DNA from 4 places in the Paenibacillus sp. CAA11 genome. Region 4 is predicted to be linked to each of the others. Evidence: riboswitches for the same ligand, from Rfam matches in the RefSeq annotation. Region 4 holds a riboswitch; each other region holds the start of a gene.

Region 1 (7,229 bases), 1.2 Mb from region 4:
CTATCGCCAGAAGCAGGGCTATCGGCTTAGATTCCCTCAGCTGTTCCTGTACTTGTTCAGTTTGGTCTACAGTTAATACAGCCAATCCTTGTTCAGCCAGCTTTCGGGATATGATATAGGCGTATGTCGGGTCGGTATCCTTGATAAACAGAATATAATCCTCCAAGTTGAGCAGCCACCTCTTACCCAAATTCACGGTGCTTCTGCTTATTCTGCAACAGGAGGAATGACTTCATACCTCTAGCCGAAATAACGTGTATACAGAGTCTTAGCCTCCGCGATATTCTTCGTTCCATGAACTAACGCGCGTCCATCCTTAAATAGCACCATTCTGTGACCTCCAATGGAATAAGCGAGCAAGAAGGGATTGCGCTCGACCTTGCCTTCGCATAAGGCTTCAAGTTTTTGGGCAGCCTGAGACAAATCAATCTCCCGCCGGAACGGCGGCCTGATCTGAACCGTATCCCTGCCGCAGAGAACTTCACTTCGGGTTCGATTCTCTGCAGACAAATAAGGAAATACCGCGTTTGGCCCGCAGGAAGGACAATCCTCTTGCTTGGCATTCTCAACCTTAATTGAAGTTTGTTCATTCCTCCACAGATCGAAGGACAGAAGGGTTCCACGCAGAGCAGCTTGCTGGCCGGTTAGCAGCTTAAAGGCTTCTGTTGTCTGATGGGCAACCACCGTGTGAACAGCCATAGGAATAATCCCCGCCGTATCGCAGGTATCCCCTCCGAAAGGAACGGAACGCAAGAGGCAGTTAAGACAAGGTGTATCACCCGGAAGAACGGTAAAAGTCATACCATAGCTCCCTACACAGCCGCCATAAATCCAAGGAATCTGCCACTTTTGAGAAATATCATTGATTACTAATCTAGTCTCAAAATTGTCTGTAGCATCCATAATCAGGTCCACTTCCTTGACCAAAAGCTCAAGTTCCTCTGCCGTAACATCCATTACCCTCGCGTCTACCTCGACTTTAGAATTGATGGCAGATAGTCTTTGCTTAGCTGCGATCGCTTTCGGTAGTCTCTCCTTCGCATCCGCTTCAGAGAATAGCTGCTGACGCTGCAGATTACTCCATTCAACATAATCTCTGTCTGCGATCGTGAGCCTTCCTACGCCTCCTCGGGCCAGTGTTTCCGCAATTGCTGTTCCCAGTGCGCCCGCTCCAATAATAAGCACGTGGGATTGCAGCAGCTTTGCCTGGCCTTTGGTGCCGATCGGAGCGAATCGGATCTGTCTGGAGTAGCGCTCCACCTCTTCCTCAGGAACCTGAAGTTTTTTATCATCTGTCTGTTCTACATTTACGTCGCTTTCTTGCATGAACTATTTCCTCCCTGCCGTACTATAACCCGTTACTCCAAACATTCTATCATAGCCTTTGCAGATAATTATTTTTATTTTTATCCGCCTCCGACAAAATGAATAATTTCTATGCGGTCCCCGTCCTGCAGCTGCTCCTTTGCCTGCTGCTCAATAGGCACAATCTGATGATTGACCTCCACGACAACCGAGTTCATATGCAGCCCAATATATGTGAGCAGCTCCTTTATAGTCCTTGTTTTCCCAGAACAGGTAACGAGCTGTCCATTAATAGTTAATTTCATAGCCAAGCTGTTCCTCCTTCGTTCAAGTTAGCCAAGGAGGGGTTCTTGAATAACAAGCAAACAAAGAACCGCCTCCATAAGGAAGCGGCTCTATTCTCGATATGGCTGCGTTCAGCAAGTCTTCACAGTGACTGTACTAAAAATCACCGTATTGTTCCGCTGATCATATTAATATACGCCGCAAAGGCCGTATGTCCATATCGAATACCCACTTCCCTACGCTGGCATAATCCAGATCAGGTTGTAAGGGTCCGGCAGATTCATCCCCCGTCTCAGCCGCCTAATTCGCAGCTCCCCTAGTGAATAATTCAATTGTGTAACTGGAGTGATTTAGTTATGTGTTGACCAAGCTTCAACATCCCATACCTTGGTTACCCAGTCTTCATAGAAATCAGGTTCGTGTGATACAAGCAGCACAGTACCTTTGAATTCCTTAAGTGCCCGCTTTAGCTCTTCCTTGGCGGCAACATCCAGGTGATTCGTAGGTTCGTCAAATAGAATCCAGTTTGTCTCACGCATCATCAGCTTGCATAAACGTACCTTCGCCTGCTCGCCACCGCTTAGTGCACTGAGCTGACGGGTAATATGCTCGTTCTTAAGACCGCAGCGGGCCAAGTGAGCACGAACCTCATGCTGATTCAGATGCGGGAATTCGTTCCATACGTCATCGATTGGAGTTAAATTCCCGGGACGCACTTCTTGCTCGAAGTAAGCAGGATACAGGAAATCGCCGGTGTATGTTTTGCCGCTAACTGGTGGGATTTTCCCTAAAATGGTCTTTAGCAGTGTTGATTTTCCCACACCATTACAGCCAACAATAGCTATCTTCTCGCCGCGTTCAATAGTCATACTCATCTTCGGCAGCAGGGCATGGGAATAACCGATCTCAAAATCAATTCCTTCGAAAACCGTCTTGCCGCTGGCGCGAGATTCTTTGAAGCCGAATACAGGCTTAGCTGCTTCCTCCGGCTTATCGATTCGCTCCAGACGGTCCAGCTGTTTCTCCCGGCTCTTAGCTCGGCCGGATGTTGAATATCTGGCCTTATTGCGCTGAATAAAATCTTCCTGTTTCTTAATATACTCCCGCTGCTTCTCATAAGCATCAATATGCTGATTCTTATTGATATCAGCCATCTCAAGAAATTTCTCATAGTTGGCCGAATACCGGGTCAATTTAGCAAATTCTAAATGGTAAATGACCGAAACAACCTTGTTCATAAACTCTGTATCGTGAGAGATCAGAATGAAGGCATAAGGATATTCTTGAAGGTAATTCGTCAACCATTGAATATGCTCGACGTCCAGGTAGTTGGTTGGCTCATCAAGGAGAAGAACATTCGGCTTCTCCAGCAGAAGCTTGGCAAGCAGTACCTTTGTCCGCTGACCACCGCTCAGGGCGGACACGTCTCGATCTAAGCCGATAGCCGATAGCCCGAGACCATTTGCCATTTCCTCCACCTTAACATCGATAAGATAGAAATCTCCCAGCTCCAGCTGTTCCTGAATATCGCCCATCTGTACAAGAAGCTCTTCCAGCTCTTCCGGTGTGGCGTCACTCATTTTCTCTGTAATGGTCATCATCTCTTGCTCCAATTCCAGCAGAGGAAGAAAAGCGTCTTTCAGGACATCGCGAATCGTCTTGCCTGGCGTCAATTTTGTATGCTGATCCAGGTAACCATAACGTACCTTAGGCGTCCACTCTACCTTTCCGCTGTCCTTCAGCAGCTGTCCGGTGAGTATATTCATTAAGGTCGATTTTCCCACCCCATTCGCACCGACCAAGCCTACATGCTCGCCTGCCAGTAAACGAAAGGATACATTCTTAAATAATGTGCGGTCTCCAAAATTATGAGACAAATTATCTACAGTCAATAAACTCATTGTAATGAAACGGCTCCTATCACTATGATAATGAATGCCTTATCAGCCTCTATTTACGGCATTCCCTCTTATATTAACACAAGGAGCCATACTTCCGAAATATCGTGTTCATCCCTTAGCGAAATTAAAGCTATTTAGTCAGACAAGGAGCCTCAAAATATCCTCTCACCGCTGCTTCACGCTCATTCGTAAAAACTTCCTCAAGCTTATAGCTACCCTTACAAGACTCACGATAATAATATTTAATACCGCTGCTTAGATCGACACCTCCATAAATAACCTTCCGTTTGATCAGCCGTCCTCCCCCAAAGCTATAATTGTTATAATATTGCTCTCCCACCGGAATACCCTGCAGGAATACAAGTATTCCAACGTCTGCTAAGGTATTGTCCCAATCCTCATCAGGAATTGTTGGCAATGTGAACGTATATTTGAGTCCTGTCTGTCTAGCGTATGTATTGTGCTTATTAATAACCCCTGCCAGATCATCTTCTATGCAGCGGACAATTGTAGTCCTGCGAATATCATCAAAGCGGGCCTCCTGTTTAAGAATAGTGATATCCTGAGAAGCAGCCAGTTCTGCCCGCCTGCCGCGAGACCATTGTCTTCTCTGCGAGTCTAAAACCTCTACTTGATCATCTAATGTGAGTCGGATTGCCTTTCCCTGCTCATCTATTAATGTGTAGGGCTTCTTCTCAGACCATAGATGCTGGATTTGCGGTTCGCCATTCTTACTTAATGTCTCCTGGGAAGAATAAATGTAGTATCCATCATAATCAATGACCAGAACCGCAGGGATATATTGCAACAGCGCTTGTTGTGCTAAGGGATCGTCCACCACTCCGAAGTTAACATATAGCGTATTCAACAAGGCACTTAAAGCCCTCTCCTTGTTAGCTCTAAAATAACGCTCCGAGTCGTAGCCGGCTTCATACTTCTGCAGCTCGTTCTCATTCAGCCTGGTCGCTCCATCCTGAGCAGCAGTCCTAATTACGGCATTATACCTTTGTTCAATCAAATAACCCGCCCTTTGCTGAGCAGCATGTAGATCTTCGGCCCAGAACAAGCCACTGAAGACCATCACAAAAATCATCGCCCAATTAGTAATCTTCATTAAGCACCATGCCTCCATAAATGAGCGGGGATGCTAACATAGCCTGGCTCTCTCCGTACAGCAGCCGCTCAAGCGGCCCGGACGACAATTCTCCTGAAGATTTAATCTGAACAGAAAAATAATCTCCGCTCTCAAGATAGTATCTTCTATCTCCGAAATTCGTTCCTGTCCCCTGCTGTCCATACATACTTTCTAAGATATCATCCGTATAAAAAGCCTCATCTACAACATTATATTGATTCAGAAATGTAGTGGGATCTGCTGTATCTGCATACTCAGGTTGATACACCTTATGACGGTGCTCCATTTTCAGCTCATATCCATGAAGTGACAGCCCTAACTGGCGGTTGAATTCCTCATACATCCCCTGAGTGATATAACCCTTGGTTCGGACAGAGTCCACAAAGCGCTGCTGATCACGATATACGGACATTAGCGATAAGTCATCCTGCATCTTGGCGGTCTGCATCGTAGGATAGAAATATAGCAAGAGAACAGCAAGCAGGGCGGCCGTTATTTTGGACAAAGCGTTTGTCAGTTGAACCCCTCCTACTCTCTTGTAAATTCTATCCGGGTTATGTTCCCTCGGTCGTTACGCTCATAACTGGCTCTATACTTTCCCGCAAGGTCAATCCATGGAACGGTAGATGCGATTATTTTATCCTCAGGCGCCTCCACAGCCTTTTCCAGCTTATGTCCATCCACCTCGATTTCCAAACTCTGTTCATAATGATCTCTCCATAAGTAGAAAATTTGAGTACCCAAGTAGATTTCAATGTCTGTAGTTAATGCAGTACTCTGGGTATTAATTATTCCTTTCTGATTCTGCTTGCTGACCTCTATACTTTGAAGTCCCTTCTTCGCTAAATCCAGTCCCTGTAAAGCATAGACAGCAGCTCCCACCCATAACGCTAACGATGCAGCGATCCAAAGCATCTGTTTGACATGCCCGCTCATAGTTATCCTATCAACGCACCGTTGTTTGCGTGAAAATTAAGCCGCGCACAACATTTGAGCTGTCCTTGATGACATTAGCCTTGAATTTCCCGCTAGGATTCACATACTCATTGTCTGCCTCATTCCAAGTGTTTGCTATATCCCCTCTTCCCTCGTAGAGCACCGAACCATAGTCCGGATTTCCGGCAGCCTGAACGGCAAGCTGATAACCATACCATTGTCCACCGATGTTTTTACCTGTTTTTACCTGGATGCCGAATTGATCCTTACCTTTGTATTTCCTTAGGGCATTAGTCACCTGGGAACCACTAATGGTCGTCTCGTCATATACCGTAAAAGATGCTTGGGCCAGTTCAGTTTGAATATCCGAGAAATTGTTCTGTGCCGTCTTCGTAGCCTCCTGGGCTGAGATAAACAAGATAACTACAATCGTGATTAGAGCAATCGTTAGAAATATACCTGCAGCGACCTTTAAAGCTGATGAAGCATTATTCATTCTTGAATCCTCCTTATAAGTTAGGAAATATGCTGGATCTGTTCGTAATACACACCCATCTGATTAAAGCTCATCCATAATAGCGGAATCACAAGATAAAGGAACACTAGAGCATACATAGGCGTAAATCCGATCATTCTGCCCAGGTTCGCTTTACGATCTAGTAATTTCTCATATTCAAGCTTGCGTTGTTCGAAATAATAGCCCATCTCTTGATCCAGGTCATCAAAGGCTTTTCTTACCGGGAGCTTATCTACGGCGAGCATTAACTTATCTGTCAAAAGCTTAAATTCTACCAGCCCCACATCCTCTTTAAGCTCCTCAATCGCCTGAAGAGGGTTGTACTCATAGTTCAATAGGCATTTCTGAATTGGCGTTCTGAACATGATGGAATAGGAGTGCAGCCACTCCAGAATTTCTTCCGCAGAGATCCGCTCTATTTCTTTCAATATGCCGATCATTGCATAAAATTGATACACCTCGTGCTTCATATCCATCGTTCGAACTCTTCTGTAGAAATAGAGCATCCATAAAGGGGCATAGTAACCACAAAAGCCAGCCAAGAAGGCAACTAGCACCTCCCACCATTTCACATATTCGCTCTGATAACGCTTAAACTTAAATTCGAGACGCTCCGCCCAAACTTCAAGCTCTTCTTCACTGGGATGATTCAAACCCTCAGCATCGTAATAGTGCTTTAACTCATTCCGATCTAGGGAACCAGTTCCTTGAATTTGCCTCATAGCCCGTTGGTCCAACCGCGCCTGCTCTTCAGCTCGTGCTTGATCCTCTTTGGTCATTGTTCCAAACAGAATATTTGTAGGTTCCGTCGTTACAATGCGGTCTTTAGCAAGCAGATGCAGAAGTACGGCGATAACCATAGCGGCTGCAAATCCGATAATAAAATATAAAAATCGTCTGAGATATAACCACTCTACCTTCCAAGGAGTATCCGTATCTCTTATCAAAGCCTCGCTCCTGATATACGAAGATGATCCTCTTGCCGGCATCAGCTTTGAGACCACCCGTCTGATCCAGGACACGTTATACATCCTTTGTATCCACTCTCCCCGCCTGCCCGTCGCTTGGTAACCGGAATCATCCTCACTTCGCATACGTTTTAATAGGAGGTAAGCAATAAAGATAATAAGGTAGATTAAGATCTTGATAA
Region 2 (7,229 bases), 2.1 Mb from region 4:
GAGAAGGTAACGATCAGAGCCTGTGCACTGGATAAATCAATCATTCTGGAGGTGCTGGATCGCGGAGCAGGCATCCCGAAGGCGGATTTGCAGCGGGTGTTCCGGCCCTTTTATACCGGTGAGAATGGACGCTTCTTCAAGGAATCCACGGGGATGGGACTTTATCTGGCTAAAGAGGTGCTGACCAAGCTCGGACATCGGATTGAATTGGAATCCGCAGTAGGCGAAGGAACGCTGGTGCGTATCATCTGCAGCCGGGAACATGACATTGTTGTCAGGTAAGTGAAAGGTGAATGAATAGGAGCTAGTGAAATCTTGCTATACACTAGAGACATAGAGACGAGGGGCTATAAGTATTGAGGCTCCTTGGGACTACTCAAGTAGGAGGCGAGATAGACCATGGAAATTTTGAATGTTACGCAGCTAAGTAAAATATATAAAGGGATGGTGTCCTACGAGGCCCTCTCGGGGATCAATCTATCTATTGAAAAAGGGGAATTTGTCGGGGTTATGGGCCCCTCGGGCAGCGGTAAGACAACCTTGCTTAACCTAGTGTCAACGATCGACCGGCCAACCTCTGGAGAGATTCGGATCGCGGGGGAGAATCCGTTCGAACTGAAGCCGGATAAGCTGGCGATGTTCCGGAGGCGTGAGCTCGGCTTTGTCTTCCAGTCCTTCAATTTGCTCAATACGTTGACCGTAAAGGAAAATATCCTGCTGCCGCTCACCCTTGACGGGACACCGCTCAGAGAGATGGATCGCCGCGTTGATGTCCTCGCACAGAAGCTTGGAATCACCTCGATCCTGGATAAGCGTACCTACGAAATATCCGGAGGGCAAGCTCAGCGGACAGCCATTGCCCGCGCGCTGATTCACGGGCCGAAGCTGGTGCTGGCGGATGAGCCGACAGGGAACCTGGATTCCAAAGCTGCACGCGATGTGATGGAGATTCTGGAACAGCGCAACCGCGAGGATGAAGCAACGATGCTGCTGGTTACCCATGATCCCGTAGCAGCGAGCTACTGCTCGCGTGTGATCTTCATCAAGGACGGTCAGCTGTATAACGAAATTCATTTCGGCGATAACCGGGCCGCCTTCTATCAGAAGATTATCAACGTGCTATCTTTGATGGGAGGTTCGGGGCATGACATTTCGCCAGTTCGCGTTTAATAACATTTTCCGCAATAAGCGGACTTATTTGGCCCACTTCTTCAGCAGCGCGTTCTCAGTGATGATCTTCTTTGTCTATGCTCTTTTGCAGTTCCATCCTAATCTGCAGGGGCGCTTAGCCTCCAGCAGTGAGACCCTTAGCGCCTTGGCGACTTATGGGATGATTATCTCTGAAGTTGTGATTCTAATCTTCTCATTTCTGTTCCTGCTGTATTCTGTTGGCTCCTTCCTGAAGCTGCGGAAGAAGGAGTTCGGTATATTCATGCTGCTGGGCATGTCGCGCAAGCAGCTCAACCGCCTGGTCTTTACAGAGAATTTGCTGATTGGCTTGGCGGCCATCATTATGGGGATGGGTGTAGGCATCATCTTCTCCAAGCTGATTCTACTCTTTTGCGGAACGGTGCTGGCGATCAATCACGGGCTTCCCTTCTATTTCCCGCTGAAGCCCTTGCTGCTGACGGGAGCCGCCTTCCTCATTCTATTCCTGTTTATTTCTATACTCAGCTCCCTGCTGCTGGGAAAAGGAAATCTGATCGACCTGATCAAAGCAGAAGATGCGCCAAAGCCTGAGCCGAAGGCTTCCATTCTGCTATCCTTGCTGGCTGTCCTCTTCATTGGCGGCGGTTATGCTTGTGTATTTGCGTTCACGATTCTGCGGCTGTTCGCCTTCTTCCCGCTGCTGCTCGCAGGGGTCTTCTTCACCATTTTGGGGACTTACTTCCTCTATACGCAGCTGAGTGTATATTTCATCCGCAGGCTGAAGACGAAGAGGTCTTTGTTCTTCCGGAGAATAAATCTGCTGACCTTCTCGGAGCTGACTTACCGGATGAAGGACAATGCTGTTATGTTCTTCATGGTGACGATCATCGTGGCTTCCTCCTTTACGGGAATCGGCACGATGCTGGCTGTCTCAGATCCCGGACTGTCGGAGATGGTTAATCCGTATGCGTTCACTTATCATTCGAATACGGAAAATGGGGAAGAAGAGAAGCATTTAAGTGAAATCGAGACCGCGCTTAAGCAAAGTAACATTTCTTACCAAAAGGCAGCTTTTATCCCTTTATTCACAGATCAGGGAACAGAGCTTATCAAGCTGAGTGAATACAATGCGATGACTGGTCTGCTCGGTTATGGCCCGGCCACTTTGAAAGAGGGAGAAGATGGCTTCCGCACTCCTGGCACTGTCGAACAGCGGAATGAATTCCGGAAAGAGAGCGAAGATGCTAAGCCAGCCGAGATCGAGCTTATTTTTATGAATAAAAAATATGAAGTTCATTTAATAGGCCCGGGGACCGAGAGAGTGGTTCCGGGAGGCAATAAAGATATGATTGTGATCTCGGACCGCTTGTACGAAAGCCTTAAAGCGGCGGGAGATTATGTTTCGATAGCCAAGACGGTACTCTACAATGTTGAGGATTGGAAGCAAACTCGTGATGCTGCCGAGAAGCTGAGCGCGTCCATTAATAAAGAGATGCCTGAGTATCCGTTGGAATCTTTGGTGCTGAACTGGGCCAATTCCAAGCAGTCTAACGGCATTATTCTGATTGTCAGCGGGCTTGTGGGTATCGTGTTCTTCACCTTTGCGGCCAGCTTTACCTATTCCAGGCTGTATGCCGATCTGTCCCGGGATGAGCAGCAGTACCGCATGATCTCCAAGATTGGACTCAGCCGGAAGGAGCTGAGGAAGGTTGTCACCAGGCAGCTCGTTCTGATGTTCTTCCTGCCGATTGTGCTGGCTGTAGTTCACAGTGCGGTAGCTTTTATGGCTCTCCAGCAGCTGATCGATTACAGCATGCTCGGGCATGCGCTCTCGCTGTATGCATTCTTCATCGCAGTGCAGGTTGTGTATTATTTCATTACACGCTGGCGTTATCTGCAGCATATGTACCAGAAGGTCGGCTAGAGAAGTGGTATAATGATATACAAGGAATGAATCCTAAAAGTCCTTCCGAAGAATGCAGCTTTCGGAAGGACTCTTTTATGCTGGCAAGCGCCGATTTAAGAAACAGCAAGGATGGGAACTATGAAGAATTTGCTCGTAACCGGTTATCGCGCCCATGAACTGAATATCTTTAATCAGAAGCATCAAGGCATTCCGTATATTATGAAGGCTCTTGAGAATAAGCTGGTCCCGCTGGTGGAAGAAGGCTTGGAATGGATCATTACGCCAGGACAATACGGGGTGGATTTATGGGCTGTAGAGGTGGCTATACAGCTCAAGAGCACATATCCGCACCTGAAGTGTTCTATACTGACAGCCTTCCAGTCCCAGGAGGAGAACTGGAAGGAGGACAAGCAGGAATATTTCCGCGAACTCCTGAGAGGCGTGGACTACTATGCGCCGGTTAGCAAGCAGCCTTATGCAGGCCCCTGGCAGTTCACCGCCCGCGACGAGCTGCTGCTGCGCAAGACCGATGGCATTCTGCTCGTCTATGATGAAGACGCCGGGGAAGGCAGCCCCAAGTTCATCCTTGAACGGGCACTGAAGAAGCAGCAACAGGACGGCTATGAGGTTATCCGGATCAGCTCGGAGGACATTCAGAGTGTAGCGGATGAAGAAGCCTTGGGTATGGATACATTTATGGATGAAATGCCCTGAGATGTTCAAGCAGCTCTATCCGTTTGCAATCAACAGGCCGATTCAAGCTCTGCAAATTTTAATTTGACTTCTTAGGCTGGGATAGGTACAGTTGTAGTGAAATAATGAATTTCCAAAATTACATAGGAAGTCCACTAGGGGAGCCGTCAGCGGCTGAGACAAGAGCATATCTTGGACCCTTTGAACCTGATCTAGTTCGTACTAGCGTAGGAAAGTGGAGCCGGCTCGTTATATATTGCCCCTTGTACTTTCATTAGTGACTAGTGAAGTACAGAACCTTGCCCCATAGCAGCCGCTCCAGTTCCCTGGAGCGGCTTTTTTGCGTTCCGTTTAAGCTGTGCGTGCGGGTCTTTAGAGTGCTTCCTGCAAGGCTATTATTCGGAGGTGGAGAACATGAGCTTTACCGCATCGCTCCGCAGACAGGCGGACGGCATTTTCGAGGCGATCTTTAACCATCCCTTTGTAAGGGGAATTGCAGAGGGGAAATTGCAGAGGGAACAGCTGATTCACTATGTCAAGCAGGACTTTGAATACTTAAACGCCTACATGCGCATCTATGGACTGGCCATATCCAAAAGCACAAGTCGGAAGGATATCGCTGTATTTAATGAGCAAATCTCGTTCATTCTGCACAGTGAGATTCATCCGCATCAGAACTTTTGCCAGGCTGCCGGGGTGACCTATGAGGAGCTGCAGGGATATCCGCTGGCTCCGTCCGCACATCATTATATTCGTCATATGCTTACGGCGGCATATGAAGGGAGTCTGGGAGAGATTATGGCCGTATTGTTGCCTTGTCCATGGACGTATCTGGAGATTGGCCAGAGGCTTCTGGAAGAGGTTCGTCCTTCAGAGTCCCACCCATTCTATGAGTGGATTCACTTCTATGGCGGTCAGTCCATGACCGTCACAGATCAGTTCCGGGAACGTGTAGATGCATGGGCGGAAACAACAACAGAGCTGGAACGAGCGAGAATGACCGAGCATTTCATGCTCAGCTGTCAGCTGGAGTATTTGTTCTGGGATATGGCTTACAAGCTTGAGGAATGGCCGGTTCAGTTAGAGGCTGCGGCACTGTAAGTCTGAACTCTCCTATTGAAAAATCAATCCAAGAGAAAAGTGAGGTTAGTCCCATGTTAGAACACCATATTTCGGGTCTTATTACTAAAATCCAGAGGGCCAAGCCGCTGATTCATAATATGACGAACGTAGTGGTCACCAATTTCACCGCCAATGGCCTGTATGCGCTCGGAGCTTCGCCGGTTATGGCGTATGCTCCAGAAGAGGTGGCGGATATGGCCAAGGTAGCTGGAGCCCTGGTCCTTAACCTCGGGACCCTATCCACAGAGCAGGTGGATGCCATGATCCTTGCAGGGCTGTCCGCGAATGCTCACGGAGTGCCTGTCCTGCTGGACCCGGTTGGCGCGGGCGCGACTGCCTTCCGGACGGAATCGGCGCTTCGTATTCTGCGTGAAGTGAAGGTGAGCCTGGTTCGCGGGAATGCAGCAGAGGTCGCGCATCTCCTTGGTGAAGCCCGGGAGATCAAGGGCGTTGACGCCGGCATAAGTGGAGCCGATGAGAATGCGGAGCTTGCGATCCGGGCCGCGCGTAAGCTGGAGGCTGTCGTCGCGATTACCGGCCGCGAGGATGCCATCTCGGATGGGCAGGGGTGCCGGATCATCAGCGGCGGGGATGCGCTGCTCACCCAGGTGACCGGAACCGGTTGCCTGCTGACATCCGTGCTGGGAGCGTTCGCAGCGGTTGAGAAGAACCTGCTGCTAGCCGGTACGGCCGGCCTGGCCTTCTACGGGGCAGCGGCATCCCGCGCAGCAGAACGAACCTCTGCCCAAGGGCCGGGCAGCTTCCAGATCGCTTTTCTCGATGAGCTGGCGAAGCTGCATCCGCATTCCCTGAAGGGGCATACGGCGATCAGAGAGCTTCAGGCCGAGCGAGCCGGAGGCCAGCAGGCATGAGCAATCACACCATTCCCACAGCGCTGACAATCGCCGGCTCAGACAGCGGCGGGGGGGCCGGCATTCAGGCGGATCTGAAGACATTTCAGGAGCTTGGGGTGTTCGGCATGTCTGCGATTACCGCCATCACGGTGCAGAATACCATGGGCGTATCCGGGGTCTATCCGCTGCCGCCGGAAGCGACGGCCGAGCAGATCGAGGCCGTGGGCTCAGACTTTACGGTCGGCGCCCTGAAGACCGGCATGCTGTTCAGCGCTGATATCATTGCGGCAGCGGCCGAGCAGATCCGAGCCTTTGGCTGGAAGAACGTGGTCGTTGACCCGGTCATGATTGCCAAAGGCGGCAGCGAGCTGCTCCAGCAGGAGGCGGTTCAGGCGCTGAAGGAGCTGCTGCTCCCGCTTGCGCGGGTCGTGACGCCGAACTTGCCCGAGGCCGAGGTGCTGTCCGGCCTTGCGATCAGGACGGCGGCAGACCGGAGGGAAGCCGCCAAGCGGATCGGCGCCTGCGGCCCGCAGGTGGTGGTCATCAAGGGCGGACATGCAGAGGGCAGCGAGCAGGTGGTGGACCTGCTCTATGACGGCACCGGCTTCTCTGAGCTGTCCGGCCCCCGCATTCACACCCCGCATACCCATGGCACAGGGTGTACGTTCTCGGCGGCGATTGCTGCCGAGATGGCTAAGGGGGCCGAGGTAGGGCAGGCAGTGGAGGTTGCCAGGGCTTTTATTCAGGCGGCGATCGAGGAGAATCTAGGATTGGGCCAGGGGCATGGCCCAACCAATCATTGGGCCTACCGCCGCAGACAGGCGGTGCGCTCATGACAGGCCGCTGGTCTGCTTCACAAGTTCGTGAGCTCTTGCGGATGTACCTGGTAGTCGGCAGTCAGAACTGCCGGTCCCATCCGCTGGAGGTCGTGGAGGAGGCCTTGGCCGGCGGGGCAACGCTTGTCCAGTTCCGCGAGAAGGGGCCTGGCGCACTCCGCGGCGCCCCGCTCAAGGAATTGGCACGTGAGCTTCAGGCCGCCTGCCGGCGCGCTGGCGTGCCGTTCATCGTCAATGACGATGTGGAGCTGGCGCTGTCCATTGATGCCGACGGGGTTCACGTCGGGCAGGACGATGAAGATGCGGGCCGTGTCCGCGTCCGCATCGGGGAGGGGCGGATACTGGGTGTATCCGCCCACAGTGTAGAAGACGCGCGCCGGGCTGCTGCCGGCGGTGCCGACTATTTGGGCATCGGGCCAATTTACCCGACGGGGTCCAAGGACGATGCCCGTGCCGTGCAGGGCCCGTCCATCCTGCGCGAGCTGCGCGCAAGCGGGATTGAGCTGCCGCTGGTAGGCATCGGCGGCATCACGGCATCGCGCGTGGAGGAGGTTATCCACGCCGGTGCAGACGGGATCGCCGTTATCTCGGCGATCACGCAGGCGGAGGCGTCCGGTGAGGCGGCGCGCCAGCTGAGCAGGCTTGTCAGCCACAGCCTTGCAGGCAGGC
Region 3 (7,229 bases), 1.7 Mb from region 4:
CCGGTTTGATAGACATAGATATCGATGACATTGCTGGCGCTCTCATTGAGGGAGTTGCGTAGCACCAGAATTTGGTCAAAGTTAGAGTTCAGAATACCGCTGACCGCCAAAATAAACAGAATGGCTATCGTGCCTCTAATGCAGGGGAGCGTAATGTAACGCATTTTTTGAAACCGTCCGGCTCCGTCAATGGTTGCTGCCTCGTAAAGATCCGGGGAGACGCCTGCCATAGCTGCCAGGTAGATGATCGCCGACCAGCCCAGCTCCTTCCAGATGTCCGAGGTCACTACAATGGACCAGAAATAACTTGGCTCGGCCAGAAAGCTGATGGGCTCCTTAATGAGATGGAGGCTGAGCAGGACATTGTTAATAAGTCCGGTCTCGGCCAGCCAGGTCGTCAAAATGCCGCCAAGGATAACCCAAGATAGGAAGTGGGGGAGGTAAGAAATGGTCTGAACCGCCTTCTTAAACCTCATTGCACGAAGCTCATTCAGGAACAGCGCGAACAGGATCGGCAGCGGGAACCCGATGACAAGCTTGATCAAGCTGATGCCAAGGGTGTTGCGAATCACGTTGCCCAGCTCCTCATCCTCGAAGAAGGCCCGGAAGTGCTCTAGCCCAACCCAGGGGGCATCGGCGATAGAGTGGGTGATCGTATATTCCTTGAACGCGATAATAATGCCGTACATGGGAACATAGCAGAAGACTGCCATCCAGACGATGCCGAGCAGTGCCATTACCTGAAGGTATCGCTGTTTGCGGAGCTTCATCAGCCATGATCGGCGTCTCTCTTCCCGGCCCGGAGGAGGGCGTAAGGGAAGGTCATGCGGGGACTGTGTTTGGACATTCATAAGACTAGCCTCCATGTTATTAATGTAAGCGCTTCAATAACCGTTTCTATCTTATCCCAGCAGATGGCCTCTTTGAAAGGGCGCAAATTTTATTTAAGGTTGCAAAATTTCAGGACAGCCCAAAATAACCCCTGCCGGTGAGTAACGGCAGGGGTTAGGGAGGAGTCATCGGCACGGCTTTGATCTTGGCTTTGGTATGCCTGGTATGCTTGTTACGCCTGGCGTGTCTGGTGTGATTGCAAGTCTGGTGCGTTTGGTATGTTTGGTGTATCTTGAGTCCAGCTACTTGGAACGAGCGCTGCCGGGCGGCTGCATCCTGCGCTGCTCTTCCCGCAGAAGGCCGGTCATCTCCCGGCGGAGGCGTAGGAATTCAGCATCTTCGGTGATTTCCTCGCGGCGGGGCCTTGGGAAAGGCACCTGAATGGTGCGCAGGATAGAGGCGGGACGCCCGGAGAGCAGAATGATCCGGTCAGAGAGCAGCAGTGCTTCCTCAATGCTGTGCGTGATGAACAGCACCGTCCGGCGGTGCTTCTCCCACAGGTCCAGCAGCCAGTGCTGCATGTCGCCTCGGGTCAGCGCATCCAGTGCGCTGAACGGTTCATCGAGGCACATGACCTCCTGCGGGCTGAGCAGCCCGCGCAGGAAGGCAGCCCGCTGCTGCATTCCGCCGGACAGCATGTGCGGGTAGGCGTCCGCGAAGCTGCCCAGGCCCGCCTTGTCCAGCCATTCGCGCGCCTCTTCGCGCGCCGCCTTGGCTGGCGTCCCGGCGATCTCCTGGGCAAGGATGACGTTGTCCAGCGTCGTCCGCCAAGGGAAGAGCGCCGGCTGCTGGGGCACATAGGCGATATGGCCGCGCTGTCCGGTAATGTCGCGGCCCTCAAGCAGCACGCTTCCGCCTTCATCCGGCTTGGTCAGCCCGCCGATGATATGGAACAGCGTGCTCTTGCCGCAGCCGGAAGGGCCAACGATCGAGACGAATTCGCCGGAAGCAACGTTGAAGGAGAGGTTGTCTAATACTTCAACCTTGTGGCGCCCATTCGAATAGCTCTTGCGCAGCTCCCGAATTTCCAGTACCGGCTGCTGCGAAGCAGAGCGGTTGTCTGACAGGCTGTCCTTAGGCTTGTTCAAGTTAAAGTTCAAGTTCATATTCATATTCATATGAGGGAAGCCTCCTTATTTCCGTTCCGGCTTATAGCGGCTCAGCCAGCGCTCCAGCAGGGCGATCAAGACGAACATCGCCAGGCTGATGACGACAATGATGAGAATGGCAATGAATACACGGTCAGTCCGAAATGAGGACTTCTGCATTTTCATGTAATAGCCGATGCCCTTCTCAGCGCCCAGCCATTCCGCAATAACTGCGCCCATGACACTGTATGTCGCAGAGATCTTTATGCCCGACAGCATGGAAGGAATGGCATAAGGAAATTCCAGCTTGCGGAAGATTTGTCCCTTCTCAGCGCCAGCCATCTCCATATAGTTGCGCATCAAGGGATCCGTTCTGTTCAGGCCGTCCATCGTCGCTACCGCAACGGGGAAGAAGCACACCAGCGTAATCAGTATAATTTTAGGAAGAATGCCGAAGCCGAACCAGATCATCAGCAGAGGGCCGAGCGCAATTGTAGGCACGTTCTGGCTCAAGATAAGCAGCGGATAGAGGGCTGATTTGACAAGAGGAAGCCGGTGCAGCAGGAAGGCAACTATCAGTCCGGTTAGAACGCCAACAGCAAACCCGATCAGCGTCAGCTGCAGAGTGGCCTTCGTATGATCCCACAGTCCGGCCGCTCCGGCCGCAGCTTCCCGCCCGATATCCGCAGGGCTTGGCAGGATCCATTTGTCTACGTGAAAGACATCGACCGCCAGCTCCCAAGCGGCCAAAAACAAGAGGACCGCCACGAGGGGCGGCCACACGCTTGTCCATATTTGACTCTTCTTCACGGGCGATATTTCTCCGTCAGCTTATCCATGCTTGCGCCGTCCGGCGTGTACAGGATCTTGATCTGGGAGATAATGCTGTGACTTCCGAATTCGACAACAGCCTCGTTCATTTGGCGGACGATGTCCAGGAGCTCGGTCAGCTCGCCCTCCATAGTGGTCTCCAGCGCATTGACCTGGTGCTTGACGCCGGAGGCCTGAATCACCTCGATGGCCCGGTCAACGTAAGGAATGACGTCCTCGCCGCCCGGCGTCTTAGGAATAATCTGAATACTAAGCAGTGTGTTAGCCATGGTAACAACCTCGCTTTTCACATAATAATAGCTTTATTTATAGAATGAGCTAAAGATATGAATGTTATAGGGCCGTATTAGGCCGTTATATATAGAAAGATCAATGTAAATCTTAGTTCAATCTATTTAGCTGGCAGAAAATCGTTGGTGTAGGCTTTGGCAGCATCAAGCGGCTTGTCTAGCAGCTTTCGTTCATACATCCAGTCGGCATAGCCCTTCCATACGGATTCCTTCTGCTCTCCCCAGCGCGGAGCGTCGTCCTGATAGCGGGGGCTCAGCCATTTCTGGCTGGCGGTGACCAGCTTCTCATCCAGGTCAGGTACGGCCTTAACCAGAATCTTAGCTGCCTCGTCGGGATGGTCGATCGCATATTGGTAGCCCTTGGCAGTGGCTCGCATGAACGCCTTCACCAGCTCCGGGTCCTCCTGGATGGTCTTCTCGTTGGTGGCGATGACCGGAGTATAGTAGTCCAACTGCTTGGAATAATCTTTAACATAGAGCATGTTCAGTGGCTCGCCGCGCAGCTGGGCTTCAATGCCTGTCCAGGCGTAGTAAATCCAAGCGAAGTCGATATCCCGCTTGACCGCAGTGAAATAATCCGCATCCCCGATGTTGATTTTCTTCACCTTGCTTACATCTGCTCCCTGCAGGTCCATGATGGATTTCATGACGGCTTCTTCAACAGGGGAACCCCAGCCGCCGTAGCTCTTGCCTTCAAAATCTTTAGGCGATTTGATGTTCCGGTCAACCGGAGCGGCAAAGCCGGAGGTATTATGCTGAATGACAGCAGCGATCGAGACTAGAGGCACACCTTGGGTTCGCGCTTGGGTCACGCCTTCCTGGTAGCTGATGCCGAATGGAACTGTGCCGGAAGCGATCATGGTGTCAGCACCGGCATCGCTTGGCTGAATAATGTCTACCTTCAGTCCTTCTTCCGCATAGTAGCCTTGATCCTGGGCCACATAAATCCCGGTATGGTTCGTATTTGGCGTCCAGTCCAGTACGAATTTGACCTCACGTAGGCTTTGGGATTTGTCCCCTTGTGCGGTCGTGCTGCTCTCTGAGTTCTTGTTGCCAGTCGCTGCGTTGTTCGAGCCGCAGCCTGCTGCGGCAAACAGCAGCACCGCACTGCATAACAGCAGCAGAGATACTTTACTTCTTCTCTTCATGATACGGTCTCTCTCCTTAATTACAATAATTCCCGCTGGGTAATGACCGCATAAAAAAAGACGCCCCCGACGGGACGCCTCGCGCACTCGATGAACATGTAAATAGACATTCATACGAATCTAACTTTCCTACGCTGGCATTATCCAGATCAGGTATAAGGGTCAGTGTCTAAGGACACACTCTCAGCCGGCCAAGTTCCAGCTCCCCTGTATGAAATTTGCGGGTATTGCTATTGCCATTATAGCCTCCGGCTGACGAAGATGTCCAGCAGGAAGTATGAGGATCCTTTGGCTGCTTGAGGATTCATATTTTGGAATAAGGGTACACTACTATTGAAAATGACTTTACAGAAAAAGGAGTGCAAGCCCCATGGCTAACACGCTGGAGAGCAAGATCGGCCGCGCTTTAGAGGAGAATAAGTTCGCTGCGTTTGCTACGGTGGAAGGCGGCAAACCAAAGGTACGATATATGGCGCTGTATCATGACGGCCTGGAGATTTATATGGCTACCGATAAAAAGACGCATAAGGTACAAGAGTTGGAACAGAACTCTAACGTCTTCCTGCTGCTTGGATACGAGAAGGGGGGAACCGGGGATGTTCTAGAAATTGAAGGCACCGCCAAGATTAGTGACAACGAAGAATTGAAGAAGAGCGTGTGGCGGGACGAATTCAGCCGCTGGCTGGATGGCCCCAATGATCCCGATTATGTGGTTCTCAAGATTACCCCTAGCCGGATTGAAGTGCTGAATGAAGGCGGAGAGAATGAGGTTTGGACAGCTTAAAACATCTACGAGGTAGCCTGGAGAATGGCATCCGGGCTACCTCTGATTGGTGAAACCCTGAACCTTTATGATTACCGGAGCCCTTGACGAGGGCTTGGCGGGACATAAGACATACGGGAAGCCGGGCACCTAAAAGGCCTTTCCGCCCAATTTGATCTGCTGCATTTGCTTTTTCCTGGAAAGCGGTTTATAATAAGAATAACTGATCGATCGTAAGCGATATTCACGTATTGAAAAGAGTGTCACTTTGAATTCGAGGATGGAACTTTTTTCAATGTGTGAATTTTTTATTGAGCTAGATGTACGGTGCCCGCTTTGCTGAAGCGGTCTGAGTGTCTGCGATAAATTGAAAAGGAACATGTTAATTTATTTTAGGGAGGCAACCCCACATGGAAACAGGAACAGTTAAATGGTTTAACGCAGAGAAAGGCTTTGGCTTCATCGAAGTTGAAGGCGGAGCAGACGTATTCGTGCATTTCAGCGCAATCACTGGCGAAGGCTTCAAGACTTTGGACGAAGGCCAACGCGTTCAATTTAACATTGTTGAAGGCAACCGTGGACCACAAGCTGACAACGTTGTAAAACTGTAATAACCACTGGTGGATCCTGCCCTTAACTTGATTGTTAAGGGCAGTTTTCTTTTTATTCTGATCTAGGAGGGAAACCATGAACTACCGTAAAAAAACGTCTGAAGAAGTACCCGAGGAGCTTACGCCCATTTGGTCCTGCACAAGTGAAAGCTGCAATGGCTGGATGAGGGATAACTTTGCGTTTGACTACAGTCCGGTCTGTCCGCTCTGCTCTTCAGCAATGGAGAAAGGGAGCAAAATGCTTCCCCTTCTGGTCAATAACAATACGGATATGAAGTCGCTCAAGAAGGGCGTATCCATTCAGCCTTAAGGCCGGTGCGTAAACCGTATAATGAACAAAGAACCGCCGATTTTCCCAGCTTTGCCTAGGGGAAGCGGCGGTTCTTTGTTTTTGTCGTCAATAAGTCTTGATCTATAGGGCGTTTCCTTGCTGCTTATGATGTTCTTTCCAGTATAAAATGGCGATCTGTGTCCGATCCCGGACTTCCAGCTTACTTAGAATTTCGGTGATATAGTTCTTCACCGTGCCCTCGCTCAAGAACAGCTTGCCGGCAATTTCTTTGTTGGAGAGCCCGTCTGCAATCAGAGCTACAATTTGCTGTTCGCTCTCCGTAAGCCCTGCTTGAGCGAAGCGGCTCTCATAAGGCTTGGGAGGAGGCGCCGCTTCCGCAGGACGAAGCATGCTGGCGAGCTTGCGGCCGATATCGGGGTGAATCAGCATATTGCCGGCGTGCACGCTCTTGATCCCTTGCATAATCCGGTCCGGGGGGATGTTCTTCAGCAGATAGCCGCTGGCCCCGTTTTGCAAAGCCTCAATAATGAAATCATCGTCATCAAAGGTCGTGAGGATCAGCACCTGCATGTCAGGAAAGGCTTCCTTGATCCTGCGTGTGCCTTCCACACCGTCACATACCGGCATGCGTATATCCATCAGCACCACGTCAGGCCGCTGGCCTGCTTCCAGCTGCTGAATTAGCTCGGCGCCATTGGCGGCGGTTCCGGTAATTTCAATCTCTCCGCCTAGGCCTAGCAGCAGCTGAAGACTCTCGCGGATAAAGGGGTCATCATCCACGATGTGCACCTTGATTTTGCTTGTCATTGTCATATTCCCACACTTTCCTTACGTCATCTCATTGTTGCGCCGGACGGGCAGTCCTGTAATGACTGCAAAATGAGGTGCCAACTCCGTCTCCAGTCTTCCGCCGATCAGCTGTACGCGCTCTTTCATCCCTGCGAGCCCCATTCCCTTCTCAAATAATGAGGACTCGGAAGGGAGCCGTCCGTCGTTGCTTACCTTCATGGTGACTTCCTTATCGCCATAGGTCAGCTCAATGGAAATGGAACCGGGCTGTCCATGCTTAAGGGCATTTGTCACGGCTTCCCGGGCATTTTTGTAGAACACAATTTCCATACTGGGATAGAGCGCATAGGGTTCTCCAAGGATCTTCAGGCTTGTATGGATTCCGGTCTCGCGGCCAACCTCCTCCAGCAAGTGCTCAAGAGAGTAGCCCTTGGAGGAAGCATTCGCAGGCTTCAACCGCCGGACAGTGGAGCGCATCTCTTCGAGACTGGCTGAGACCTGATCCCGAATCTGTTCCAGCATGGAC
Region 4 (7,229 bases):
CCGCCCGTAAGGAAGATCGGCACAAGGACCGCAAGAATAAAGGGGCACCGAAGTGGCTGAAGAATAAAGCGGCTCGTCCTGAAGGAGCCGAAGAATAGGACAGACCGAATTGGGTCTGTAGGGAGGGATTAAGTTTTGTCGCAACAGCCCATATTGCAGGTGGACCATTTAAGCGGCGGCTACAGCCTGGGTAAGCCGGTGCTGCATGATATTTCATTCCATGTGAACCCAGGTGAGATGATCGGGTTAATCGGCCTCAACGGTGCGGGAAAGAGCACGACGATGAAGCATATCCTGGGTCTGATGCTTCCCCAGCAGGGCAGTGTCCGCGTTCAGGGGAAGACTCGCGAGGAGGGAGCTGAAGGCTATCAATCCTCGCTGGCTTTTGTGCCGGAATCGCCGCTGCTGTATGAGGAGCTCACGGTTAGAGAGCATCTGGAGTTTACCGCCAGAGCCTATGGAGTTGACCCATCCGATTATGAGCGGCGCTCAGAGCGTCTGCTGGATCTATTTCATATGCAGAATAAAGCGGATAGCTTGTCGATGCATTTGTCCAAAGGGATGAAGCAAAAAGTCATGATTATGAGCGCATTCCTGGCGCATCCTCCCCTCTATATTATTGATGAGCCGTTTCTGGGGCTGGATCCGCTGGGCATTCGCTCCCTGCTTGATTTTATGCTGGAGACGAAGCGGGAGGGGGCGTCCATTCTGCTTAGCTCTCATATTTTGTCTACCATTGAGAATTATTGTGACCGGTTTATAGTGCTTCACCAAGGGAGTGTTATCGCGCAGGGGACGTTAAGTGAAGTGGCGATGCAGGCGGGAACGGATGGCTCCTCACTGGAGGAGACCTTTTATGCGCTTGTGAAGAACGGAGTGTAGCGTATGGAATTGAGATCCCTGCAAGCCCGAAGAAAGACCGCTTTCTGGGGCAAGGTCCTCCCTTATTTCCCTTACATGATGCAGAGCGGAGTCGCCGTAGTTCTCTTAGGGCTTATCATCGCATTTTCCGCTTGGTATACATCCTTCCTCAGGAATATTCCGGAGGGAATTCCGATTAGGCTGATCATGCTGATCCTGCTGGCCCCTCTTACGGTTGCCGCCAGCTTCCGTACATATTTGCAGCCGGCAGACACCGTCTTTCTGCTACCGATGGAACAGAGGATGCGTGAATATTTCAAACCGGCCTTTAAGAGCGGTGTAATTTATAAATTAATAGGACTATATATTTTGCTCCTCCTCGCATGGCCGATGTATACACGTGCAGAGCTGGACGCTAAACCGTTTCTTGCTACAGCGGCAGTGCTGCTTGTTCTTAAGCTGATATCCTCCTACGGAGGGTGGCAGGAGCTGCGGAGTGTATCTATACGGGCCAGACAGGGCCTTCGCCTGCTTCGTTGGGCGCTGCTCCTTCTGATGATTGCGGCCTGGCTGTGGCAGCCGGCAGAGCGCAGCCTAATCTTTATTCTGCTGGTCCTTGCTACCTATCTTGTTATTCTAAAGGTCATTCCCAAACATAGAACTCCCTGGGATACCCTTATTGCAGTAGAGAAAACACAGGCTTCGCGTGTGCTTATGATCCTTGGCTGGTTTGTGGATATTCCGGCCGAAGGCCAGAAAATCAGCCGGCGTCGCTGGCTGTCAGGTGTGGGCCAGCGAATTCCGTGGGGACCCAGCCATGCGTTCGGATATTTACTGATCAAGACATTTATACGCAGTGAACTGCTTGGCATTACGGTGCGGCTCAGCCTCCTGGGCATTCTGCTGATCCTGTGGAATGCGACGAGCTGGTGGGGGGCGGGCATTTATCTCTTCTTTGTGTTCCTGCTTGGAGCACAGCTGTCTTCCTTGCACAGGCTGCATGCCGATTCGCCAGCGGCAGCATTCTATCCGCTGCCCCCGCTGTCTCGCTTAAGAGCTGCGGTTAAGCTTGCACGCAATGTTCAGCTCTCGGTCACCTTTATTCTGTGGCTTCCGATTGTTGTGCTTGCCTACAATCAGCCAGCGCTGGCCCTAGGCAGTCTTGCCGCGGGTTTGTTGCTGAGTCTCTTCATGCATGGTGCACGCCTTCGCAAGTGGAAGGAAGAAGAGGACGAATAAGCCATTTTTTATACCTTGCACCATCTAAAGAAGGGCCGGAAGCGATTTGCTTCCGGCCCTTTCCCTTTGCCATGCGCGATGCTAGGTAATTCGGCGTCTAGAGTATGATGCATAAGCTCAGAATTAGGCTTTCTGAAGATCTAGAACACCTTGATAAATCAGGTCGTACAATTCTTCGAGATTCTCTTCTGCAATGCAGGAGAAGGCTATGCGCAGGTCATGATCGCCTAGAGCGATGGTGCCGACTCCATACTCATGAAGAAGATGCTGGCGCAAGGCTTCAGCCTTGACCGTCTTCAGCTTCAAGCACATGAAGTAGCCGGAATTGAACGGGTAGTATTCCCAGACTCCGCTATATTTTCCGCTGTCGAGTAGGGCTTTAACTTTGTTGGCTCTGCCTTTCATCACCGCATATTTCTCTTCCTTCTGGGCTTCGAATTGCGGAGATTTGAGCGCTTCAAGCACGAAGGTCTGAGAAGGATGAGCGCCGCTTGAGATGGTGGCGCGGATAATGCCGAGCGTCTTTTGCTCCAGAGCAGCAAGCGCCTCCGCATCGTCCAGCGCATAGGTTAGGAAGCCTACGCGGAATCCCCAGACGTACTCTTCTTTAGTCGCCCCGTCTATTTTGATAGGCAGAATACGTGGATGAAGATTGGCGAGTTTGCCGAACAGCGATTCATGGAGAGAATCCTCAAAGAACAATCCAAAATAAGCATCATCCGTTACGACAACTACTCGAATTCCGGCTTCTGCAGCCTCGTGAATGGCCGCTACAATCTCTTCGCCTTCCTTGACGCCCGGTGTATAGCCTGTAGGGTTGTTAGGGAAATTCAGAACGACGATGGCCTTGCCTTGAGATTTACGGGACAGCAGGGCTTGTCTGAGCCCCTCACTGTTAAAGGTCATTTCCTCGGTGAACAGAGGGTAATTAATAATCTCGGCATGACGGCGAATTCCGAATGTAAGCTCGTAATTCTCCCAATTCTTGTCCGGATAAATAACGGCATCTCCTTCATCAACGAACAGATCGGCTACGATGCTCAGCCCGTGGGTTAGCGCATTGGTGACAATAGGCTGACTCGTTGCTTTGCCCTGAAGCGAAGGGTTCTCCTTCAGCATTTTCTCGCGCCATAGGCTGCGAAGCTCAGGTTTTCCTGCAGGAGGAGCATAGGGATACAAATCCTTGGGCTGATAGGCCGACAAGGTATCCTGAATCACAGACAAGTGCATCGGACCGCCATTCTCGGTAGCAATTCCGATGGTTGCGTTGTATTTCTTGGCATGGCTGGATGCCTCTGCCGATTGGCTCAATATCCCTTCTTTCGGGAAATAAATTTCCCGGCCAAGTGTGGACAGCATCTCATAAACATCAGGACTGTTGGCTTTTAATTTCTCATTTAACTGCTCCGCAAGTGAACTCATTCGCTTCCATCCTTCCAACCACGGTTATTTTCAAGCATAACTTCCGAATTTACTGCCTAACATTATAGCATCTTGTTTAGCGAAACGTCACGAATCAAAACAAGCGGATCCAGGACGCTTTTCTGTCTTCGCCTTGAAATAGTATAATACAAGCATATTTGTACAGGGAGGAAGACCTTATGTTGAACGCTTCGCCGTCTTCATTTGTGCTAAAACGGGCTTTCGCCAAAATCGTCTGCGAGCCCGGCTGGAAATGGCAAAAGCGGGAAAAACCTTTAGAGAACTATGACCTTTTCTATGTTTGGAGCGGGGAAGGTACGGTTGTATTGAACGATCGCCCAACACAGGTCGGCAAGGGAAGCTGCTTCTTATTCAGACCCGGTGATTTTACAAGTGCCACCCATAACCCTCAGAAGCCGCTTGTGCTTACCTATATTCATTTTGATGTTAATGTACCCGTTACGGAGCTTCCCGCTTCATACCGGAAGCTGGAAAATGCGCTGGACTTCGAATACTTGCTGTCCCGCTATGTGCGTCTGTCTCTAAATAAGGAGATATACGGGGCAGAGGAAGAGGCACGCTTAATTTTGAAGCAGCTGATGATCTATCTTTTAAGGGAGGAGCGGCAGGAACAGCTCATCGAACCGAAAGCTACGAACCAGCTGGCTGAGGTCATTCAGGAGGTGGCCAATTATGTGCTGCAGCATCCGGGTCTTCCTCATCGAACCAAGGATCTTGCGACGCGGGCAGGATTGTCACCACGTTATTTTTCCATTAAGTTCAAAGAGATCACGGGCTCCTCGGTACAATCTTATATTATTAAATGCCGGATTGATCGTGCCCGGCACCTGCTTCTTCATGAGGGCATGAATGTAACGGAGGTTGCTGACGCGCTTGGTTACCGCGATATCTTCTTCTTCAGTCGGCAATTTAAGCAGTATACCGGCAAGAGCCCTTCTGAAATTCGTTAATATATGATTCGTTCGATGCGATAGAGGGTAATGAGTGGTTATAGCCTTTTTTAGACTCTGGAAAAGGAGGTGTAAGTATATCATGAGCAGACGACGGATGCGCAGCCGCAGCTCCTACTCGCCAGGCTGGAGCATTTTTCGAAATCGCCTGCGCCGGCTAAAGCCCCCAGGTAGAAGCGAAGATTACTGGTTTTAATACTTAGAGGAATCTCTGAAACTCATTTATATCATAGAGAAGAGGGTGCCCCAAAAGTTAATTTTGGAACACCCTCACCAACAAAATAGGATACTATTCGTTAACGAGCAAGGAGCTAAGCGAGAATCAACCGCTTAGCTCCTTGCTTGTTAGCATCTGGATCTTAAGGACTCTTAATGTTTATTGCACACCAGGCTCCTTCGTAGAGGCCTTGGTGGGCCGATGAAATCGGCCAAGCGGCTGCCCCATCTTGACAGAGACTCCGGGGGCCAGCTGCGGAAGAGGCTCGAAGGTTCTCGTTTGCGTCAGCAGCACCACCGTAGAACCGAATTCAAAATAAGCGAGATCATCGCCCCGGTTCCATTCTCCGGCTGCTTCATCCACATATTTAATGCTGCTGACATTCATGGCACCTACCTTGACCACAGCCACCTCACCAAGCTCATGGGAGATATACGTGATCAGCCGCTCGTTCCGGCTTAGTACCGACTTCATATGGGTCATACCGAAATCATTAACAGGGTATACCTTGCCTTTGATATGCTCGCTTTCCAGCTTACGCCCTGCTACCGGAGTGTGAATCCGGTGATAGTCGGTAGGGCTTAAGTAGAGCACAAAAAAGAAACCGTGCTTATACTTGTCCATATAAGGAGAGTGATTCAGCAGTTCTGCAATCGTATAATTCTGACCTTTAACATTCAAAATGGTCCCCGCATCAATCGGCCCCATCGCTGTAATCAGAGAATCCACAGGACTGATCATCATGTCGGGCTCGCTATGAATGGGACGCATGCCGGGTTTGAGGCGGCGGGTAAAAAATTCATTAAGTGTCCGATATTCGCTGAGTTCCTTTTCCGCTTCATGGAGCGGAATATGATAAGCCTTTGCAAACATAGGAATGATATGGCGGCTTAGGCTCGAGTGGGAGAAACGGCCTGTCATCGCCGCAATCCACTTTCGGGAGGATAGTTCCGTAAAGAGCCGCATCATTCTTTTAGCCATGGGAAATCCCCTTTCAAATCCATTGCAGGCAGGTGTAGTTAATCTAAACCGCTTCCGCTAATATTGACATAAAACAGAGGGTAAATCAACATAACAAAGGTTACAGTGTGAAAAAATACCCTTGATTGTTCACATCTTTCTGGTGTATGTTATTGACAATTGCATAGCGATACGGGTGCCCGGGGATGATAGCCGGGCTGAGATTGCAGCTACATATATCCGCTGCTGACCGTCAATCTGAACTGGATAATGCCAGCGTAGAGAATCGTCCGTACTCTTTTTTTCGGTTACCCGTCTGCGCATGTCCTGACGGTTTTTTTGCGTGCAATTCAATTCGATTAGGGAAAAAGGAGAGGATTGTATGGAGGCTTTAGTAAACACTCGAAAAGGAAAGGGATTAAGCTTAAGCGATTTGCTGGTTACCGTGCTTGTATCGCTGGTTCTTGGGGTGGTGTACCACTTCTGGGGCTCGGTTTCGAATCTGCTGGACCCCTTGTTCATTCAGGCCGATGAATTGGTATACGGTGTATGGTTCCTGGCGCCAACGCTTGTCTTCTTGTTAATTCGCAAGCCGGGGGTAGCCCTGATTGCAGAGCTCGCAGCCGCGCATGTAGAAATTCTATTCGGGAGCGGGTGGGGTCTGCAGCTGGTCTTATATGGGCTTATTCAAGGACTTGGAGCGGAGCTGGTCTTCGCGGCCTTCCGGTATAAGAAGTTCTCTGCCGGTGTTGCAGCTCTGGCAGGCGTTGGGGCGGCGATCGGTTCCCTAATCCCTGATGTGCTGTACGGATATGCGGATTATGAGACTTGGATGCTAATTTATAAATACGGTCTGCGAATGGTAAGCTCTGCTGTCCTCGCAGGGTATTTGGCATATGCGTTGGTCAAAGCAGTGGAGGCAACCGGGGTAACGAACCAGCTTCGGCCTGTTCAGGACCAGGATTATGCGGCGCTGGATGAGAAGTAATGAGCTTACAAGAACATATCGTTGAAGAAAAGACGAATGCTTGTCCTGCATGGGTAGCAGCAGAGGTGCGGAACCTGAGGCTAAAGTTTGCCGGTGAGCCCGGCTTCGTATTCAAGGATTTCTCACTAAGCATATATACGGGGGAGAAGGTGCTTCTGCTTGGGCCGAGCGGCTGCGGCAAATCAACCCTGCTCCAAGTATTTAGCGGACTCATTCCAGGCGTAATTGAAGTTCCTATGAAATGGGAAGCAGGCATTATTCCAAAGTCATGGGGGTTTGTATTTCAGGACCCGGATACCCAGTTCTGCATGCCATATGCAGATGAGGAGCTGGCTTTCGTGTTGGAGAACCTCGGTATTCCGCGAGAAGAGATGCCTGCGTGCATGGATGATGCGCTGGAGAAGGTCGGCCTCAGCCTGCCGGACCGGCATGTGCCGATCGCTTCATTGTCACAGGGAATGAAGCAGCGTCTCGCGCTTGCCTCTGTGCTGCTTATGGACCCGGAAGTGCTGCTGCTGGATGAGCCTTCAGCGCTTCTGGACCCGATAGGGCGGGAGCAGATCTGGCAAGC

The links. A riboswitch is a leader RNA that binds a small molecule or an ion and turns the genes downstream of it on or off. The one in region 4 is predicted to bind thiamine pyrophosphate.
Region 1: linked by a shared signal. The riboswitch ahead of thiS (sulfur carrier protein ThiS) and the one ahead of DCC85_RS17675 (ECF transporter S component) in region 4 are both predicted to bind thiamine pyrophosphate.
Region 2: linked by a shared signal. The riboswitch ahead of tenA (thiaminase II) and the one ahead of DCC85_RS17675 (ECF transporter S component) in region 4 are both predicted to bind thiamine pyrophosphate.
Region 3: linked by a shared signal. The riboswitch ahead of DCC85_RS02440 (ABC transporter substrate-binding protein) and the one ahead of DCC85_RS17675 (ECF transporter S component) in region 4 are both predicted to bind thiamine pyrophosphate.

Annotation. Positions count from the first base shown of each region.
Region 1 is NZ_CP028922.1:2,580,413-2,587,641, forward strand. Features, by position in the region: gene DCC85_RS11890 (response regulator transcription factor) at 1-166, opposite strand, end outside; gene DCC85_RS11895 (MoeB/ThiF family adenylyltransferase) at 241-1,326, opposite strand; gene thiS (sulfur carrier protein ThiS) at 1,407-1,610, opposite strand; TPP riboswitch at 1,807-1,918, opposite strand; gene DCC85_RS11905 (ABC-F family ATP-binding cassette domain-containing protein) at 1,941-3,491, opposite strand; gene DCC85_RS11910 (hypothetical protein) at 3,622-4,605, opposite strand; gene DCC85_RS11915 (hypothetical protein) at 4,592-5,131, opposite strand; gene DCC85_RS11920 (hypothetical protein) at 5,155-5,562, opposite strand; gene DCC85_RS11925 (ABC transporter permease) at 5,573-6,058, opposite strand; gene DCC85_RS11930 (hypothetical protein) at 6,079-7,229, opposite strand, start outside.
Region 2 is NZ_CP028922.1:966,778-974,006, forward strand. Features, by position in the region: gene DCC85_RS04360 (sensor histidine kinase) at 1-282, shown strand, start outside; gene DCC85_RS04365 (ABC transporter ATP-binding protein) at 400-1,170, shown strand; gene DCC85_RS04370 (ABC transporter permease) at 1,145-3,073, shown strand; gene DCC85_RS04375 (SLOG family protein) at 3,194-3,769, shown strand; TPP riboswitch at 3,896-3,999, shown strand; gene tenA (thiaminase II) at 4,163-4,849, shown strand; gene thiM (hydroxyethylthiazole kinase) at 4,903-5,742, shown strand; gene thiD (bifunctional hydroxymethylpyrimidine kinase/phosphomethylpyrimidine kinase) at 5,739-6,560, shown strand; gene thiE (thiamine phosphate synthase) at 6,557-7,229, shown strand, end outside.
Region 3 is NZ_CP028922.1:553,289-560,517, forward strand. Features, by position in the region: gene DCC85_RS02420 (ABC transporter permease) at 1-866, opposite strand, end outside; gene DCC85_RS02425 (ABC transporter ATP-binding protein) at 1,134-2,003, opposite strand; gene DCC85_RS02430 (ABC transporter permease) at 2,025-2,789, opposite strand; gene DCC85_RS02435 (thiamine-binding protein) at 2,786-3,079, opposite strand; gene DCC85_RS02440 (ABC transporter substrate-binding protein) at 3,202-4,248, opposite strand; TPP riboswitch at 4,357-4,467, opposite strand; gene DCC85_RS02445 (pyridoxamine 5'-phosphate oxidase family protein) at 4,619-5,032, shown strand; gene DCC85_RS02450 (cold-shock protein) at 5,422-5,622, shown strand; gene DCC85_RS02455 (cold-shock protein) at 5,699-5,932, shown strand; gene DCC85_RS02460 (response regulator) at 6,035-6,727, opposite strand; gene DCC85_RS02465 (sensor histidine kinase) at 6,743-7,229, opposite strand, start outside.
Region 4 is NZ_CP028922.1:3,783,321-3,790,549, reverse strand. Features, by position in the region: gene DCC85_RS17705 (DEAD/DEAH box helicase) at 1-98, shown strand, start outside; gene DCC85_RS17700 (ABC transporter ATP-binding protein) at 136-882, shown strand; gene DCC85_RS17695 (ABC transporter permease) at 886-2,100, shown strand; gene DCC85_RS17690 (aminotransferase class I/II-fold pyridoxal phosphate-dependent enzyme) at 2,224-3,522, opposite strand; gene DCC85_RS17685 (helix-turn-helix domain-containing protein) at 3,702-4,493, shown strand; gene asd (archaetidylserine decarboxylase) at 4,870-5,691, opposite strand; TPP riboswitch at 5,853-5,972, shown strand; gene DCC85_RS17675 (ECF transporter S component) at 6,053-6,658, shown strand; gene DCC85_RS17670 (ABC transporter ATP-binding protein) at 6,658-7,229, shown strand, end outside.